2 regions of the Alishewanella sp. SMS8 genome follow, and region 2 is predicted to be linked to the other one. Evidence: predicted binding sites of a transcription regulator. Region 2 holds the regulator's gene; the other holds the start of a gene.

Region 1 (6,233 bases), on a different contig from region 2:
GGCCACCGAGCCTGTGGGTTGCTTCCATACCACGGCAAACGTCACGTGTTCTGGCTTTGCGATATCGGGCCAAATTTCAATTGGCGTTGTGGGTAAGGCTTGCTGCAAACGTTGCTGTAAATCATCTAGTTTTCTATCGGGAATAATCAGCGCAATACTCAAAACAACCCCTATAATGCTACTTGCTATTAATGCTTTATCTTAGCATAGCACTGTTAAATGGGTCGCTAAGATAGCACTTAAATATCCCCATTCACTGCGAAAACAGCTACAGCATTTCATGTGTTTGCTGTGTCAAAACTGCCACAAAACTGCCACTTATTTGTCATCTGCGATGAGTAGTCTACAAGGATTCGTCTAGATCGCCAGTCTATCTTGCCTTGGGAATAAATCATGCTTAACGTAGAGCAACTATTAGAACAGCACTTCATGTCCGATCAACCAAAGCCCTGGTGGTATCGCCCCGGCAAAATGCTCCTCAGCTATTTATTGCACGAGCGGGAATTCCAAGCTTTTGCCGCTCGCTATCCACATTTACAAGGCATGGAGTTTGTTGAACAAGTATTAGAATACTTTCAGTTTAGCTATAGCGTGCGTGATGATGAGCTAGATCATATCCCTTCGACCGGCCCAGTGTTGCTGATTGCTAATCACCCAATAGGATCGTTAGACGGTTTAGCCCTGTTAAAACTGGTCAGTGGGCTGCGCCCAGATCTGAAAATCATGGCCAACCAACTGCTGATGAGCTTAGCGCCAATGCAAAACTTATTGTTGCCTGTTAATAACCTTAACGGAGGTACAGAACGGCACAAGCTTGAGGCGATTCAACAGCATCTAGCCGCAGCTGGGGCCTTAATAATATTCCCCGCTGGCGAAGTATCACGCTTACGCCCGCAAGGTGTTCGCGATGGTAAATGGCACAGTGGCTTTTTACGCTTAGCCAGCCAGGCTAATGCACCAATAGTCCCACTGCATCTGACCGCACGAAATTCATGGGTTTTTTATGCTGCCTCAGCTTTATACAAACCCCTAGCCAGCATGTTACTGGTAAGAGAGATGTTTAAACAAAAAGGAAAAACCATGGCGGTTCGTATTGGCGAACAAATCCCCTGTAATAGCTTTAGCCAGTTATCATTGCCGGTTCCAGTAAAAGTAAAACTGTTCAAAAAGCAGCTATACCGGCTTGCTACCGATCGCCCCTCACTTTTCATCACGCAAACCGCGATAGCACGGCCTGAACCAAGAGCAGTATTAAAAAAGGCAATAAGTCAGTGCCAACGGTTGGGTGAAACCCGTGATGGGAAATTAATTTACTTATATCAACATCAACAAAGCTCGCCCATCATGCGGGAAATAGGACGCTTAAGAGAATTAGCTTTTCGAGCTGTCGGGGAAGGCACCGGCCAACGCCGAGATATTGATCGCTTTGACAGCCACTATGCTCATTTACTGTTATGGGATAACGAAGATTTAGAAATTGTAGGCGCTTACCGCTTGGCTGATACTAACAAGGTATTAGCAGAACAAGGGCCAACAGGCTTATATACCCAAACCTTATTTCAGTTTTCTCCGTCCATGCAGCCTTACTTAGCTCAGGGTTTAGAGTTAGGTCGAAGTTTTGTGCAACCACGCTATTGGGGTAAGCGCAGCCTAGAATATTTATGGTATGGCATTGGTGCCTATTTAAAACAAAATCCGCAGGTGCGTTATTTATTTGGCGGCGTGAGTTTGTCAAATAGCTATCCCGTACCGGCCAGAGATTTATTAGTGTATTTCTATGGTTTGTATTTTGGGTCTGCTCTACCAAGCGCTGAAGCGAAACGTCCTTACCCATTAGCGGCGCCAACGGTGCAGCAATTAGCCCAACATTTTACAGGTAACGACTATGCTGCAGACTTTAGCCAATTAAAACATTTACTAGCGAATATGAAAGTCAGTGTACCTACGCTATATAAGCAATACAGTGAGCTTTGCACCCCGGGTGGCACAACGTTTTTAGCTTTTGGCATTGATCCTGAGTTTGCCAATTGTGTTGATGGCTTAGTGTTAGTCGATTTATCCTTAGTAACAGCAACTAAACGCGCTCGATATCTAGACTAGTGCTAAGATTGTTTAAAGTTCAGCCAAGATTCAGCCATCTTCCTTTATAACTTGAGTGTATGCTACACCAAAGAGTGTTGTGGGCCAGTTGCCAAACGCAGCACTGAGGAGGAATTATGCAAGTCTATCGAGCTTTGCAATCGGTGTTATTGCTCACCCTGCTATTAGTGAGCACAGGCTGTGCTTCGCAAACGAAAAGTAGCAATGCCACTGTGCAAATCAGTGATGCAGAATTTGATCAAATGCTGGCCCCAGTGGCCCTGTATCCCGACAGTGTACTGACGCATGTGCTGATCGCCGCCACCTATCCATTAGAAGTGGTGCAAGCGGCACGTTGGTTAGAACAAAACCCCAACCTTACGGCAGAAATGGCGGTTGAAGCAGCGAGCTTACAAGATTGGGATCCTAGCGTTCAAGCGTTAACGGCCTTTCCTCAATTGCTAAACCGCTTAAATGAAGATCTGCAGTGGACACAGCAACTTGGTGAAGCCTTTTTAACCGACGAAGCAGCCTTATTAGCCAGTATCCAACGTTTACGTGAACGCGCCTATGCGCAAGGTTCACTGCGTAATAGTGAACATGTCATCGTAGAACGTCAGCGTGAGGTGATTGTGATTGAACCGGCGCGGCGCGAAGTGATTTATGTGCCCTACTACGACACCCGCGTTGTCTATGGTAACTGGTGGTGGCCTACCCATCCACCGGTTTATTGGCATGGCCCAGCTGCATACCGCAATCAAGTGAGCTTTTACTGGGGCTCGGGTTTTCAGATCCGGCCATCATTTTATTTCAGCATCTTCGATTGGCAGCATCGCCATGTCGTCGTGCAACACAACTACTATTATGAACCCCCACGCTATTACCCTAAGCGTCAGCATTTCCACCAGGCTCCCCGCTGGCAACATGATCAATACCATCGCCGGGGTGTGTATTATCGTCAACCCCAGATCGTACACCGCAATAACCACTGGCGTGACGAGCGAAAGCATTCTAATCGTCCGAATGTACAGCCTGAACAAAACGTCGGAAGCTTTATCCCTGCCGACAGTCGTTTACGTCAAAGTAATGTAAGACGTGAACAAGAAGCGGCTCGTCAAGCGCAGCGCAGCAATGCGTCGACAACCCGACCGAATGAGCGAGAACGCAACACAGGCCGGATTGCTGAAAAGTGGGCAGAGAATGAGCAACGGACCCAACCGATCACTGCGCCTGTGACCTCTCAGGTAAAAGGCCAGCAAGACAGAGTAGGCTCTGAACGCATACAACCCTTTAATCGCCACAATGAACAGCGGATCCAACCGATTGAGCGTGCCACACCTAACGTACAACAGCCGCAGTCGATGAGACGAAATGCACCTGAGCAACGCATCCAACCGATTAACCGCGCTGAACAGGAACAACGCATTAAAAGTGTCTTAAGCCGCAATGCGCCAGAGCAACGCATACAGCCCGTAACCCGGCCTGTGCAAGAACAACGTATGCAATCGGTTAATCGCAATGCGCCAGAGCAACGCGTACAACCGGTAACACGACAAGTGCAAGAACAACGCATGCCATCGCTTAATCGCAGTGCGCCAGAGCAGCGTGTGCAACCTGTAACACGTCCAGTGCAAGAACAACGCGCACGGCCCGTGCAAGAACAGCGGATCCGGCAGCGCCCAGAAGCTAATCAGTCTGCCCGAGTCGAGGCCAATTCATCTCGTCAATAACAAATTAATTAGAGGCGGCCTTTTTATTGATTTAAAACAAACTGCCAACCAAAAAGCCTGTCTACCGACAGGCTTTTTTGATCCAGCCCAAAGTATCTGCAGACGAACAGCGCACAATAGCGCCAGTTAATTATCTGGAGAACACCATGAAAGCAATCTTCACCGCAGTAGCCTTAAGTTTAACCCTATTCAGTGGCACCGCCTTAGCTGATTTTTCTGTCAATGTGGGTGCAATTAGTGTGCAGCCAAACGATAGCAGTAGCCATCTTGATGTTGTGGAAAGCGTTGCCGGTTTACCTGCAGGCTCTACCGGCGTTAAAGTTAACAACAATACCCAACTTGGCTTAACGTTCGATTATAAATTTGAAAACAATTGGGCAGTACAACTGATTGCGGCCACCCCATTTACGCATAAAATGAGTGGAGATGGCGCCTTGGACGGTTTAAACATTGGCAAAACCAAACATTTACCCCCGACGCTATTAGCGCAATACCACTTTGATATAGGAAGCGATCTCATTCAACCCTTTGTTGGTTTAGGGGTGAATTACACTAACTTTTTTAATACCGAAGCCGATCAACAATTAGTGACAACCTTGGTGGCTTTAGGTGCGGCGAACAATGGTGATGCGGTAACCATCAAACTAAAAAACTCTTGGGGTTTAGCGGCGCAAGCCGGCGTTAATGTGAAGTTCTCCGAAAACTTAGGGCTGCATCTGATGATCAGTAAAATGGACATCGATACCGATGCGCAAGTTCGAGTACAAGGTAATACCATTCAACAAGTGGATGTCAATATTGATCCGCTTGTTGCGATGATTGGCTTACGCTGGACCTTATAATATCTTCAAACGATAAACCTCTCCTGCTGGCGCTTGCCAGCAGGTTCACCAAAGGCTGCAGCCAGCTGCATCCGACCAAAGTTGGGTCTGTTCCCGCTGCACAATCTAGACTACAGTAAGGTCTAGCATTTTCGCTGCGGAGTTCACATGGCGCAAAAAACCATTTCATTGAATTGGCAACAGTTATTAAAATCCGGTAGCCGTATTTTTATTGGCTCGCATGCTGCGGTCCCCACGTTATTAATTGACGACTTAATTGCTAATGCCAAAAGTCTGCACGATATTGAAATTGTGCAATTGGTGACCTTCTCTGACAACCGTTGGGCCTCTCCCGAATTTCAGCATCTGTTCAAAGTAAATACCCTATTTATCGGCGGTCATACTATTCGCCAAGCGGTCGCAGAAGGGCGTGCCGATTATACCCCCTGCTTTATGACCGACATCCCGGCGTTGTTCACGGACGGTATTTTACCTTTAGATGCGGCATTAATTATGGTCAGCCCTGCTGATGAGCACGGTTATCACTCGTTAGGGGTTGCAGTCGATGTCATTTCGGCTGCAGCGAAAGCCGCCAAAATAGTTATCGCGCAAGTTAACCCAGCGATGCCAACAACCTATGGCCAATCCTTTATACATAAAGATGACATTGATGCGTTCTTCTATGCCGAACAAGCCTTACCGGAAATCGAACCACCCGAATTAGATGCGCGCACCGAGCGGATCGGCCAATATGTATCACTACTGGTCGAAGATGGCGCCACCATCCAAATTGGTGTCGGCAAAATTTGCGCGGCGGTCACACGTTATTTAAGCAATCACAAAGATTTAGGCTTACATACCGAGTTATTAACCGATGGCGCTTTAGATTTGATTAAAAAAGGCGTGATTAATAATCGGCGTAAAACCTTTCACCCGGGCAAAAGCGTCACCAGCTTTTGTATGGGCACAAAAAAGCTATACGACTTTGTCGATAAAAACCCTCATATCGGTTTTTATCCCAGCGAATATGTTAACTCACCGATTAATATTGCCCGCAACGATCGCATGGTGTCGATTAACAGCGCGATTGAAGTGGATCTGACCGGTCAGATTGTTTCTGATTCGATTGGCCATATGTTTTACAGTGGCGTCGGGGGGCAGGTCGATTTTAGCCGCGGTGCTTCCATGAGCCAAGGCGGTAAACCGATTATCGCCCTGCCCTCTACCGCGAAAAACGGCACCATTTCGCGCATAGTGCCACATATCAAAGAAGGCGCCGGCGTAGTCACCACCCGTGCGCATGTGCATTATGTGGTCACCGAGTTTGGGGTTGCTTCACTGCGCGGTAAAAGTATTCGTGAGCGCGCGCTTGAGTTAATTCGAGTGGCACACCCAAAGTTTCGTAATCAGTTATTAGCAGAAGTTCGCAAAAATTATTGGGTACCGCATTATCAATTACAAACACCGGTCGATGTCCCTGAGCTTGGCCCAGTAGGCTTTAAAGAGTTAACCTTTAATGGCGAAAAATTTGATATTCGGCCACTAAACCCCTCTGATGAGCGTCGCCTGCAAGAATTCTTTTATTCGCACACCAAAGAAACGC
Region 2 (12,730 bases):
CAGGAAAGCGTTTATCCCAATCTTGCAGCATTTCTTTGACCACTTGGCGCTGCAGGCCGTCTTGTGAGCCACAAAGGTTACAAGGGATGATCGGAAACTCACGCGCGACAGCGTATTTTTCAATGTCTTTTTCTTTGCAATAAGCTAAAGGTCGGATCACGATATGTTCACCGTTGTCACTGACCAGTTTAGGCGGCATCGATTTCATCTTGCCACCATAAAACATGTTTAAAAACAGGGTTTCAAGCATATCATCACGATGATGGCCTAATGCAATTTTAGTGGCGCCCAGCTCTTTTGCAGTACGATATAAAATGCCCCGGCGCAAACGTGAACACAGCGAACAGGTGGTTTTACCCTCTGGAATTTTATCTTTGACTATCGAGTAGGTATCTTCAGTAACAATCAGATATTCAATACCCAGCTGGTTTAAATACTGAGGTAATACCTCAGCAGGGAAGCCAGGTTGTTTTTGATCGAGGTTAACGGCAATAAGGCTAAAATTTACCGGCGCGGATTGCTGTAAATTCATCAGGATATCGAGCATGGTGTAAGAGTCTTTGCCGCCAGAAAGGCAGACCATGATCTTATCACCTTCTTCAATCATGCCGAAATCAGCAATGGCTTGACCCACACCCCGGCGCAATCTTTTGTGTAATTTGTTCAGATTGTATTGAGCTTTTGCTTGTGCTGCGTGCGACATCAGTAACTACCCGCCAGAAAAAAGGCGCTCATTATACCCAACCTCGCGCCTTTACCAAAGTCTGATAATTAGCTTTTTTCAAGCGGACAAATAAAGTCAGCCGGTTTCATGGCTAATACATCGCAATCTAGGCGGTCGATGACATGTTCAGCGGTATTACCAATGATCGCCGCGGATAAGCCCGTACGCCCAATAGTGCCGATAATGACCATTTCGGCATCCAGCTTTTTGGCCAGTTTCGGGATCACGTCTTCGGGCATACCTTCTAACACATGACATTGCTCGTTACTAATTTGATGTTTTTCGGCCAGACTTAATATCGCATCTTTATGATGGCGGCGAAGGGTGTCATTGTATTCTTGTGGATTAAACTCGGGGATCTCAATCGCGATATTCACCGGGGTGCCGGGATAGGCATTGACTAAATGCACCTTAGCATCGAGTAATTGCGACATTTGTTGTGCTTTGTGGATCACCCGTTGATTTAATGACAGGTGATGTTCTTGCTCACTACCCGCATTAACGGCAGCAATGATATTGCCTTTAGCAGGCCATGCATGATCTTTAACTAACAATACTGGGCAAGGACATTTACGCAAAATATGCCAATCGGTCGGCGTAAAAATCATCGATTTTAAAACATCATGATCATGCGTCCCTTTGATCACCAGATCATAATCATTATCTAAGACGGTTTTCACCACGGCTTCAAAGGGGCGATTGTGCCAAACCACGTGCATTTTGATGTTTAAACCCAAGGCGCTGGGTTGTTCTAAAAAGGTTTTGACCCAAAGCTCGCGATCTTTAATCACCGACTGTTTCATCGATTCGCGCTCGTCACCCGATAACATGGTGGTCATCTCGTAAGAGAATTCATAAACACTAAGAAAAGCGGTCAGTTGACAGCCTTGTTTGCGGGCAAGTTCGATGGCTCTATCGAGCGCTTTTTGCTCATCAGCGCTCGGATCTAAAACCACTAACACATTATTGTAAATAGACATTAAAGCTTCCCTCTTAAGTCAATCAGCTTATCTAAGTGTAGACCAAGATAAGCGATTAATAGGGATTTATGTTTGTGCTATATCAAGTTAAAGGGAGTTAACATTGGCCTGAAAGCGCGGTTAAGCTGGGGGCATCCAAAATGGTGATAAGCTTGCCATCAACTTGAATGATTTCATCTTTGTGCATTTTACTCAGCAAACGGCTGATGGTTTCTACGGTCAAGCCCAAATAATTACCAATGTCGCTGCGGGTCATACTGAGCCGGAAGGCTTTTTCAGAAAAACCACGATTGCCATAACGAGAAGCCAAATGATTTAAAAAAGTTGCCAATTTTTGCTCTGCGGTTTTACGATTTAACAGCAACATCATTTGTTGATCAGATTGAATATCTTGGCTCATTAAACGCATCATTTGCTGGCGTAGTTTAGGTAATTGACTTAACAGATTTTCAAGGTTTTGATAGGGTATTTCACAAATCATACCGGTTTCTAAGGCTTCAGCATAGCTGGCATGTTTTTCAGTATTGATGGCGTCAAAACCAATGACATCGCCAGGTAAATGAAAGCCGGTGATTTGCTGCTCACCTTGTGAGGTGAGCGTGAAGGTTTTAAAAGAGCCCGTGCGGATGGCATATAGCGATTTAAGCTCGTTACCGCTTTCAAACAACATATCGCCTTTGTGCAAAGGGCGCTTTCGCTGAATGATATCATCAAGTTTGCTCATTTCTTGCTCACTGAGCGAAAACGGTAAACACAGCTGACTAAAACCGCAATCCTGACAATTTATAGCTGAACGTTGCATCACACACACCCTTTTACCCTTAATAGGGTAACAGCTTAAAAAACTAGTCTATGCAAAGCAAGCCATATCGTGTAAAAACCATAAACCGCTAACAGTAATGCCGCACTGTAACGAAACCATAGTTGGTTTTTTAGTTTGACTAGGCTATTAGCCGCGGAGCCAAATACCAGTAACGCAGGTAAGGTGCCGACGCCAAAAAGTAACATGATCAGTGCACCGCTACTGGCACTGCCGCTGGCTAAACTCCAACTAAGGGTTGAATAAACCAAACCACAAGGCAAAAAGCCCCATAACATGCCATAGCTTAGGGCTTTAACACTGCTATCAAGCGGTAATAAGCGCTTCGTATAAGGTTGGATAAAGCGCCACAAACCTTGCCCTGCGCGCTCTAAACGCGTTAAACCAAACCAAAGCCGGGCAATATACAGCGCCATTGCCAGTAATAATAAGCCGGCCAATAAACGCAACCCAATAAAAGTGGCTCCGGTAATGCCCATGGCGGTCGCACCAAAATAACCGACCAAGCCACCAAAGCAGGTATAGGTAATCAAGCGGCCAAGGCTTAACAACAATTGTAAGCGAAACTTTTGCCAAGCACTTTGGGCCGGCATGGCAAATTGCAAGGCGGCAACAATACCACCGCACATGACTAAACAATGGCTGCTGCCTAAAAAACCAATCAGCAGCGCCGCGACATAATCAATGTTCATCAGGCTTGTTCGGTGGTATCACTTTGGGCTTATCTTCGTCGAACAAGATACTTAAGCCTTCTTTTTCTAAATCTTCAAATTGCTTTGAGCGCACCGCCCAAAAGAAGATACCGATGCCAATAGCCACAAACAGGATGGCAATCGGGATCAGTACATAGATAATGCTCATTTTTTCAGTAACCTCAATGAATTGGATACCACTAACAGCGAGCTAAACGACATGCCAATCACGGCAATGTAAGGGGAAACAAAACCCGCAACGGCTAAAGGGATAATAACCAGATTGTAGCCCACTGACCAGCCAAGGTTCTGCTTGATCACCCGGGAGGTTTGTTTGCCACCTTGAAGAAGGTTTTGTAATAAGCGTAAATCGGCTTTTAAAAATACCACATCTGCTTGGTTTTTCGATAAATCGGTGCCAGATTGCACCGCAACTGAAATATGCGCAGCGTTAAAGCTCGGACTATCGTTAATACCGTCACCCAGCATCAGCACTTTGGCACCTGTTGCGATTAATTGTTGGATCTCGGTGACTTTATCTTCAGGGCTGCAGCCTTTGTGCATAAAGTCGAGTTTTAATGCTGCGGTTAATTGTTCTGCTTGTACCGAGTGATCACCGGTTAACATCCCCAGTTTATAGCCTTGCTGCTGAAGTTGCTGAATTAACGCCGTCGCTTCTTCGCGTAATTTATCTACAAGTTTTAACTTAGCTTGCAGTTGGTTATCAAGAGTAAAATACACCTGCCATTCTGGCTCTGCTGGTACGCCACAAAATTGTGCGCTGCCCACTTTGAGTTGCTGGCCTTGCCAACGAGCACGAATACCGGCGCCAATGGCTACCTGTACGTCGTTTAATGTTAGGGGCTGCGTTAAATACGGCGCAAAGGCCCGGGCAATCGGATGCTCAGAATATTGTTCTAAATTGGCCACTAAGTTAAGTAAATCGGTTTCAGCTAGGGTAGGGTTGACCCTGTGCACCTGTTGTAAGCTAAATTTACCTTCAGTTAAGGTGCCGGTTTTATCTACCACGATATGGCTAATGTTGGGTAAAACCTCAAGCACTTGAGCATTTTTAATCAGCACGCCTTGTCGATTTAATCTGGCCAAGGCACAGGTTATCGCCGTGGGGGTCGCTAAGCTAAGGGCGCAAGGGCAGGTGGCAACTAACACCGATAGGGTGACCCAAAATGCGCGGCTAGGATCCCACCAGAAATACCAAAGTAAGAAAGTGAGCAGGGCGATCACCAATAAACGCTCGACAAAATACTTGGCTAATTGGTCGGTTTTTTCGACTAGTTTCGGTTTTTGGCTCAGCGTCAGTTGTTGTAATTGAATGATTTGACCCAAGCGCGAATGGGCTAAAACTCGGCTTACTTGAACCTGTAATAAACCATCGTGATTAACGCTACCGGCCAATACTGTATCGCCAATTGTTTTACTGATCGCGCGATATTCACCGGTTAACATCGACTCATCAACTGAGCTTTGCCCGTCTTTTACTATGCCATCGGCGGGCAGGGTTTCACCGGCTTTAACTAAGATGATATCGCCCGTTTGTAAGCGCCGAGCCGATGTGGGCTGTGGCCCTTGCTCGGTGTGTAGGGTGGCCGTAACCGGCATGATTTTTAATAAATTACTGGTCGCTTCGCGGGCTTGCGCACGGGCGCGGAATTCAAAGAATTTGCCTAATTGCAGCAAGAAGGTAAACATGCAAACGGATTCAAAATACACTTCGCCGGTTTGCATCGCGGTGGCATACGCAGATGCAAAAAAGGTGTAATACAGGGCCAGCGTAACCGGCACGTCCATATTCATTTGTCGTGCCTTAATACTGCGCCAAGCACTGACTACAAAAGGTTTAGCGGCATACAGCACCACAGGGATCGTTAAAAGCAAACTGATCCAACGCAGATAGCCTTCATGGGCTGTTTCAATGCCAGTGTATTCACCAAAATACAGCGCAAAAGCCAGCATCATCACTTGCATAGTTAAAATGCCGGATACCGCGAGCCGCTTGAGATAACGATTAAGCTCGAGTTTGAATTTGTGCTCTTCTTGATCGGCCACAAAGGGACTGGCTTGATAACCAATATCGTTGATACGTTGTAAAATAGCGCTGAGTGACAGCTGTTTACTATCAAATCGCAGCAACGCTCGCTGGGTTGAGGCATTAATGCTCACACTGTGGAGCTGAGGTAGTTTGCGAAGTTGTTTTTCGATAAGCCAAGCACAAGCTGCACAGCTCATACCACTGATGGACAATTCAATATCGGTTAGCTCATTATGCTGCTGACTAATATCGGCTAACACCGCCTCGTTATCAAATTGGCTTAATTCGGCGCTGAGATCCAAAGGTAGAGCATCGATCTTAGTGGCTGCAGCCGTTCGAAAACGATAATAATCGGCAAGACCATTACTAAAGATAGTATCAGCGACGGCTTGGCAGCCAGCACAGCAAAAATAATGTTCTTGCCCGTCAACGTTTAAAGTAAAACGATCGCCAGTGTGTACCGTTTCATGGCAATGAAAACACCTCACTGCTGCCACAGCCATTATCCTTCTTAATAACCCAGTTTAATTTCTTGTTCTGCCGGCAGTGTTAAGTTGGCGCGCAGTCGCCATTCTTCGGATTTGTCTGATACGGTTAAACGCCAGCGGCCGTTTGGCGTGATCGGTAATGTTGCCACATACAGTAGCTCGCCACTGCGTTCGGCATCAACCGCAAAATCATGTGCGCCTAGGGTAGGGTGGTAAAAATCAAGATGAATAGTTTCACCCAATACTTGGTTTTCAGTAAATCGAATGACCGCCCGGTTACCGGCGACTAAAATACGTGCATCCATATTGCGCAGGGCGGCTTCGCGATATTTCGCCAGTTGCATATTGATACTTTTACCGGCTTGATAATAGTCGTCAATGACGATCTCAGGCTTATGCTGCTGCATCACCACAACGGTGTGAACGGCTTTTAATGCGGTAACCACAGGGATGGCGATTAACACCCAGGTCCAAGCGTATTTATACCAGGGTTTAGTATCTTCTTGCATAACTCACCTCGTTCATAAAACTAAGCCCCTTTACGGGGCTTAGTGCGCTTCGGATTGCTGTGCGGTTTAGCGCAAGTCTTCCGGATTTGACAGTCGGTACACATAAGCCGTTAGGATATGCACCTTGTCTTCGCCTAACGTTGTTTTAAAGGCTGGCATAACACCGTAACGACCTAAACGCAGTGTTTCTTCGATAGTGGCTGAAGAACCGCCATACAACCAAATGTTATCCGTTAGGTTAGGGGCACCGAAAGGTAAGTTGTGCGCAACGCTACCACGACCATCAACACCGTGACAGGCAGCACACATACCAAATTTCGCTTTACCGGCTTCGGCATCTTTTTCGTTAACAGCACGACCTGATAACTGCAGAACATAAGCAGTCATCTCTTTGATGCCTTGGTCACCTAGTGCGGCTTCCCAACCCGGCATGGCGGCTTTACGACCGTGCAATAAGGTTTCTTTGATCTTGTCTGCTGTGCCACCATATAACCAATCGTTGTCGGTTAAATTTGGGAAGCCACGTTGGCCGCGCCCATCAGAACCATGACATAAGGCACAGTTTTGTAAGAACAAGCGCTGGCCAATCTTTAAGGCTTCTGGATCGTAGGCTAGGTCCAACACGTCGCGCTGAGCAAATTGTTGAAATACGGGGCCATAAACTTCATCAGCTTTAACCACTTCCATATCTAACTGTACGTTACGGCCTTCAGCTTGCGCTTGTAATACCGCTTGGCGAGATTCTTCCAAAGATTTGATACCTTGGTTAGAGCTGGTCCAACCTAAGAAACCTTTGTAATTACCTAAACCTGGATAGGCGGCTAAGTAAAACACCGACCAGACTAAGGTGGCAAGGAACATGTAAGTCCACCATTTTGGTAGTGGGTTGTTAAATTCCTTTAAGCCATCCACTTCGTGATCAGTGGTCTCATCTTCAGGCACACCGACATAGTTTTTTAAGTTCCACATGATCAGGACTAAACACAGCACCAATACTGGGATGGTTAGTACCCAAATCCAAAGACTCCAGAAGCTACTCATGCTCCGACTCCCGTTTAGAATGTTGTTTTTTTGATTCTGGCTCGTCATCAAAAACAAGGTTGGCTGCTTCATCGAAATCGGACTTACGTTTTTTACTGTAAGCCCAAATAACGAAAGCAACAAACGCGACGAACAGAATCACTGTCAGAATGCTATGAACTGTTGCAAATTCCATGGCGATTACTTTAAGGCTGTGCCCAGTGATTGCAGATACGCAATCAGGGCTTCCATTTCAGTTTTACCTTGCACTGCTTCAGCTGCACCAGCGATATCTTCATCCGTGTACGGCACGCCGAACTTACGGAATATTTCTAATTTTTTCGCGGTATACTTGCCATCAAGCAGGTTAGCATCTAACCACGGGTAACCTGGCATATTTGACTGTGGCACCACTGAACGTGGATCCATTAAGTGAGCATAATGCCAGTCGTCGCTATACCGTTGACCCACACGAGCTAAGTCTGGACCCGTCCGCTTGGAACCCCACAAGAATGGGTGTTCCCAAACACTTTCACCGGCAACAGAGTAGTGACCATAACGTTCTACTTCAGCACGGAATGGACGCACCATCTGGCTGTGACAGTTGGTACAACCTTCACGAATGAAGATATCACGACCTTCCATCTGCAGCGCTGTATAAGGCTTTAAGCCATCAATCGGTTGCGTGGTTTCTTCCATAAACATCAAAGGCGTAATTTGTACTAGGGTACCGAAGCTGATGGCGACGATAGTTAACACCCCTAACAAGCCCACGCTTTTTTCGACTTTTTCATGATGATTCTTTTGCATGGTCAGTCTCCTTAAGCCGTTGCAACTGCAGGCTGTGCAGCGGGATGTTTACTACTTACCGTTTTGTAGACGTTGTAGGCCATGATTAACATACCTGTTACAACGAATACACCACCGATAAAACGCATCAGATAGAAGGGCATAGAGGCTTCAAGGCTTTGTACAAAACTGTAAGTCAGGGTGCCGTCAGTGTTCACTGCACGCCACATCATGCCCTGCATAATACCGCTGATCCACATAGCAACGATGTAAAGTACCACACCGATAGTGTGTAACCAGAAGTGAGTGTTGACCAGTTTTACGCTGTACATACCGGCTTTATTAAAGACAGTAGGGATTAAGTGGTACATCGCGCCGATTGAAATCATCGCAACCCAACCCAAAGCACCTGAGTGCACGTGGCCGATAGTCCAATCAGTATAGTGCGATAATGCATTAACTGATTTGATTGCCATCATTGGGCCTTCAAACGTCGACATACCATAGAATGATAAGGAAACGATTAAGAAGCGTAAGATAGGGTCGGTTTTCAGTTTATGCCATGCGCCTGACAGGGTCATGATACCGTTGATCATACCGCCCCAGCTTGGTACGAATAAAATCACTGACATCACCATACCTAAAGACTGGGTCCAGTCTGGCAGGGCAGTGTAATGTAAGTGGTGTGGGCCTGCCCAAATATATAACGCAATCAGTGCCCAGAAGTGCACAATCGATAAGCGGTATGAGTAAACAGGGCGGCCTGATTGTTTAGGTACGAAGTAATACATCATCCCTAAGAAGCCTGCGGTTAATAGGAAGCCGACCGCATTGTGACCATACCACCACTGCACCATGGCATCGACGGCACCGGCATAAATGGAATAAGACTTAACTAAATTAAGTGGGATAACCATGCTGTTGACAATGTGCAGCGCAGCAACCGTGATAATAAAACCACCGTAGAACCAGTTAGCCACATAGATATGGCTGGTTTTACGTTTGGCTAAAGTACCAAAGAAAACAATCGCGAACGACACCCAAACGACAGTAATTAAAATATCGATTGGCCATTCTAGCTCGGCATATTCTTTACTTTGGCTAATACCCATCGGTAAGGTAACTGCCGCGGCAACAATAACCGCTTGCCAGCCCCAAAATGTAAACATGGCCAGCTTTTCAGCAAACAAACGGACCTGACAGGTGCGTTGCACAACATAATAACAAGTGGCGAACAAAGCACTGGTTCCGAACGCGAAGATAACCGCATTGGTGTGTAAGGGACGAAGACGGCTGTAGGTCAGCCACGGGGTGTCGAAGTTAAGCGCTGGCCAGTATAACTGGGCTGCAAGTAATACACCCACCACCATGCCAACAATACCCCATAATACGGTAGTGATGGCAAAGAGGCGGACAACGCTATAGTTGTATTCAACATTTAACGGTTTGGTCTGGCTCATGTTGAGTTCCGCTGCAGTTTTGCTGGTTACTAAATATACCACCTTGAGGTGGCCCTTCTTGTGATAGGTAGGTAGTATCGGCACACTATTCATTGTACCTAATCTTACCTACTATATTTGGCTCGAATGATACGAGTTTTACCGGTCAAAAGATAGGTAAAACAACCGTTTTTATGATGTAGAACAAAGTCACTGTTCAATTTATCATCGCTTTTCGGTTGCGCTGGTTTTTTTTATGCTGTTACGGTTAAAATAGTGTTTTAGCACAATCTAGTGGCAATAAATTGTTGATACGAACTGCGCTTAACGTTGTTATTTCTTTACTCTTTTTATTGGCGTTCACAGCTTGTCAACCACCTGCCAAGGATACCAGTCAGCTACTGTTGCTGCAAACCGCGACGCTGCAACTCACGCTCTCTCCAGAGCATGCACCTGTAGAAACCCCTTTACAGCTCCGTTTACAAAGCCAAAAGCCTTTACGAGCCATTAGTGGTGAGCTCCAAGGTATTTCCATGTATATGGGGCGCATTCCGCTAGTCTGGCGCCAGCAAGCAGCAGAACAGCCTGAGGCGTTAACCACTTGGCAGGCCGAGCTGTTCTTGGGCGCTTGTAGCGATCCAAATATGCAGTGGCAATTACAATTGATTTTGGATTATCAAGATGGTGAACGTGAACTGCATCAGCTGCAGTTCACCTCAAGTTGGCGCTAACGCTGTGACTCTGTCTTTGTTAACTTGCAGTGGGTTAGGGTTATCAATCTGCAGTTGTGCCGATTTAATTTGGCGCTAGTGCCGTTACTCTGTTTTTGTTAGCTGCAATGTCTGTGTTAACTGCAATGGGCTAGGGGTAGCAATCTGCAGTTGTGCCGTTTCCACGCAGACAAATTCTTGATAACCGTGATCAGGCAAATCCGCCATCGCTTTGCTACGTTCTGCTGCCGGGTTCCACAGCACGGTGCTGTCATGCCCTTGTTGGTCAATAAGTAGCTGATAGTGACCGCTTTGCATGCTTAATTGCGCTGCTGGCTCAAGATACACCCGATCAATTTCTTGATTAAACACGACGGGTTCCGCTTCAATAAAATGTTGTTGCCTAACCTTATCCATAAAACGCTGACCCAAACCCTGCACAGTGCAAGCGTTCAGGGAGGGCACTTGGAAATAGCTGTGTAAAGCCGCTTGTTGTAACATGGGTTCGTCACATTCGAGTGTGATACTCAGCTTATCGGCATAAAGTCGCAAGCAAAGCGTTAAGCTGAGTGTTTTAGCCCGATGTCCAGGCATATCATCGATACTGATGCTTAAGGTTAGGCTATTAAAGTCGCTGTGCGCTTGGCTGTCGATATAGGTCCACATTCTATTGCGCACTAACCCATGATTGGGTACGGCTTGCTGCTCTGGGTTTAATTTGGCTTCAATTGGACCAAACCAAGGCCAGCAAATCGGTACCCCCCCGCGTAGCGGTTGTTGTTGACGCCAGCTTGCAAGTGGCGATAACCACAGCGTTTCTTGCCCAGGTTGCGGTTGATAAGACAGTAAATGCCCACCATAAAGTGACACCACTAAACTGGCTTGCTGAAACTGTAAGCGATAACAGGGTAGATCGGTCAGATGGGCAAAACCCAATTGTGCGCTTGCGATTGACATGCTATTCCCCAACAACGGTGCTGTGATTATTAAAACGTTATTATAGGCTTAAACGCAAACAGCCAGCAAAGGCTGGCTGTTGTTGAAAAGCGTAAGGCTTAGAACTTCATTAATTCAACGGTGTTATCTAGCATACGGTTGCTAAAGCCCCACTCATTGTCATACCAGCTCATCACTTTGACTAAACGACCCAATACGCGTGTTTCAGTGGCATCAAAGATAGATGACATGGGGTTGTGGTTAAAGTCGATTGATACCAAAGGTAAATCGTTAACATGCAATACCTGATTCATCGGGCTGCTCGCAGCAGCTTGGCGAATAATATTATTCACTTCTTCCGCGTCGGTTTCACGACCGGCGATAAAGGTTAAATCAACCAACGACACATTTAACGTCGGTACCCGTACCGCTAAACCGTCAAATTTGCCTTTTAATTCAGGTACCACTAAACCCACGGCAGCTGCCGCACCGGTTTTAGTTGGGATCATAGACATGGCCGCTGCGCGAGCACGACGCAAGTCAGTGTGATACACATCACTTAAACGTTGATCGTTAGTATAAGCATGGATAGTGGTCATTAAACCTGACTCAATACCCAGCGCCTCATATAAAGGTTTAGCAATCGGCGCTAAACAGTTAGTGGTACAAGATGCGTTAGAAATAATGTTCATCTCTGGCGTTAAAATCTGATGGTTAACACCATAGACAACCGTTGCATCGACATCTTTACCAGGTGCAGAAATAATCACTTTCTTGGCACCTGCGGTTAAATGCGCGCCAGCCGTTTTACGATCGGTAAACAGGCCAGTACATTCTAGTACGACATCTACTTTCAGCTCAGCCCAAGGTAAATCGGCAGGGTTACGAACGCTTAACGTGCGGATCTCATCGTTATTAACATAGATAGCCCGCTCATCATGCTTAACGTCAGCTGCGAAAATGCCATGGGCAGTATCATATTTTAATAAATGTGCATTAATTGACGCATCACCTAAGTCGTTAATAGCAACCACTTTAATATCGTAATTTTTGCTGCTCTCATAGAGTGCGCGTAGTACATTACGACCGATACGGCCGAAACCGTTAATAGCAACACGAATTGACATAAGAACCCCGCTGTTAAGTGCTAGACTAAGTTTTAAAAAGTAATATCAATATAATATGTAGTAAAATTACATTTTTTGCCACATTTTTCAAGCTTGAAAACTGTTTTGTTGGCTTTTTTGTAATTTTATGACATAAATTAGCTCATGACATCGGCATCTATGCCGCTTAGAATGCTTTATATTAGTTCTAATTTGCCAAGGAATTCCAATGGACGCAGCTTTACGGGCACAACTTATCGCTTTTAATGGTATCGAAACACATTTTAATGATGCCTGGGGCCAGCCGACAGAAGTCAGCGAAGTCAATCAATTAGCCTTATTAGCCGCAATGGGTTACCCGGTTGCAGATGATGACGCGACCCGCACAGAATTACTTGAACGACAACTCGATTTTTGGCAGCAGTTAATTGCCCCTGTTTCTGTCCAGCCGGTCGCGGAGCAATGGC

What was found. Region 2 encodes FNR, which switches genes on or off when oxygen is low (the NO sensors DNR and NnrR bind a similar motif). Its sites were predicted from a motif close to TTGATCTAGATCAA; they were not measured.
Region 1: the regulator FNR is predicted to act here: its motif matches at 3,836-3,849, upstream of ORJ01_RS08505 (OmpW family protein).

The regions. Positions count from the first base shown of each region.
Region 1 covers NZ_JAPJEA010000002.1:199,420-205,652, forward strand. The annotation lists gene ORJ01_RS08490 (glyoxylate/hydroxypyruvate reductase A) at 1-162, opposite strand, end outside; gene ORJ01_RS08495 (lysophospholipid acyltransferase family protein) at 394-2,100, shown strand; gene ORJ01_RS08500 (DUF3300 domain-containing protein) at 2,217-3,809, shown strand; gene ORJ01_RS08505 (OmpW family protein) at 3,956-4,651, shown strand; gene ORJ01_RS08510 (bifunctional acetyl-CoA hydrolase/transferase family protein/GNAT family N-acetyltransferase) at 4,799-6,233, shown strand, end outside.
Region 2 covers NZ_JAPJEA010000001.1:156,190-168,919, reverse strand. The annotation lists gene ttcA (tRNA 2-thiocytidine(32) synthetase TtcA) at 1-703, opposite strand, end outside; gene uspE (universal stress protein UspE) at 772-1,704, opposite strand; gene fnr (fumarate/nitrate reduction transcriptional regulator Fnr) at 1,802-2,506, opposite strand; gene ORJ01_RS00815 (sulfite exporter TauE/SafE family protein) at 2,542-3,216, opposite strand; gene ccoS (cbb3-type cytochrome oxidase assembly protein CcoS) at 3,206-3,385, opposite strand; gene ORJ01_RS00805 (heavy metal translocating P-type ATPase) at 3,382-5,769, opposite strand; gene ORJ01_RS00800 (FixH family protein) at 5,778-6,263, opposite strand; gene ccoP (cytochrome-c oxidase, cbb3-type subunit III) at 6,330-7,304, opposite strand; gene ORJ01_RS00790 (cbb3-type cytochrome c oxidase subunit 3) at 7,297-7,479, opposite strand; gene ccoO (cytochrome-c oxidase, cbb3-type subunit II) at 7,485-8,093, opposite strand; gene ccoN (cytochrome-c oxidase, cbb3-type subunit I) at 8,105-9,532, opposite strand; gene ORJ01_RS00775 (hypothetical protein) at 9,817-10,242, shown strand; gene ORJ01_RS00770 (D-hexose-6-phosphate mutarotase) at 10,327-11,178, opposite strand; gene gap (type I glyceraldehyde-3-phosphate dehydrogenase) at 11,277-12,284, opposite strand; gene malQ (4-alpha-glucanotransferase) at 12,493-12,730, shown strand, end outside.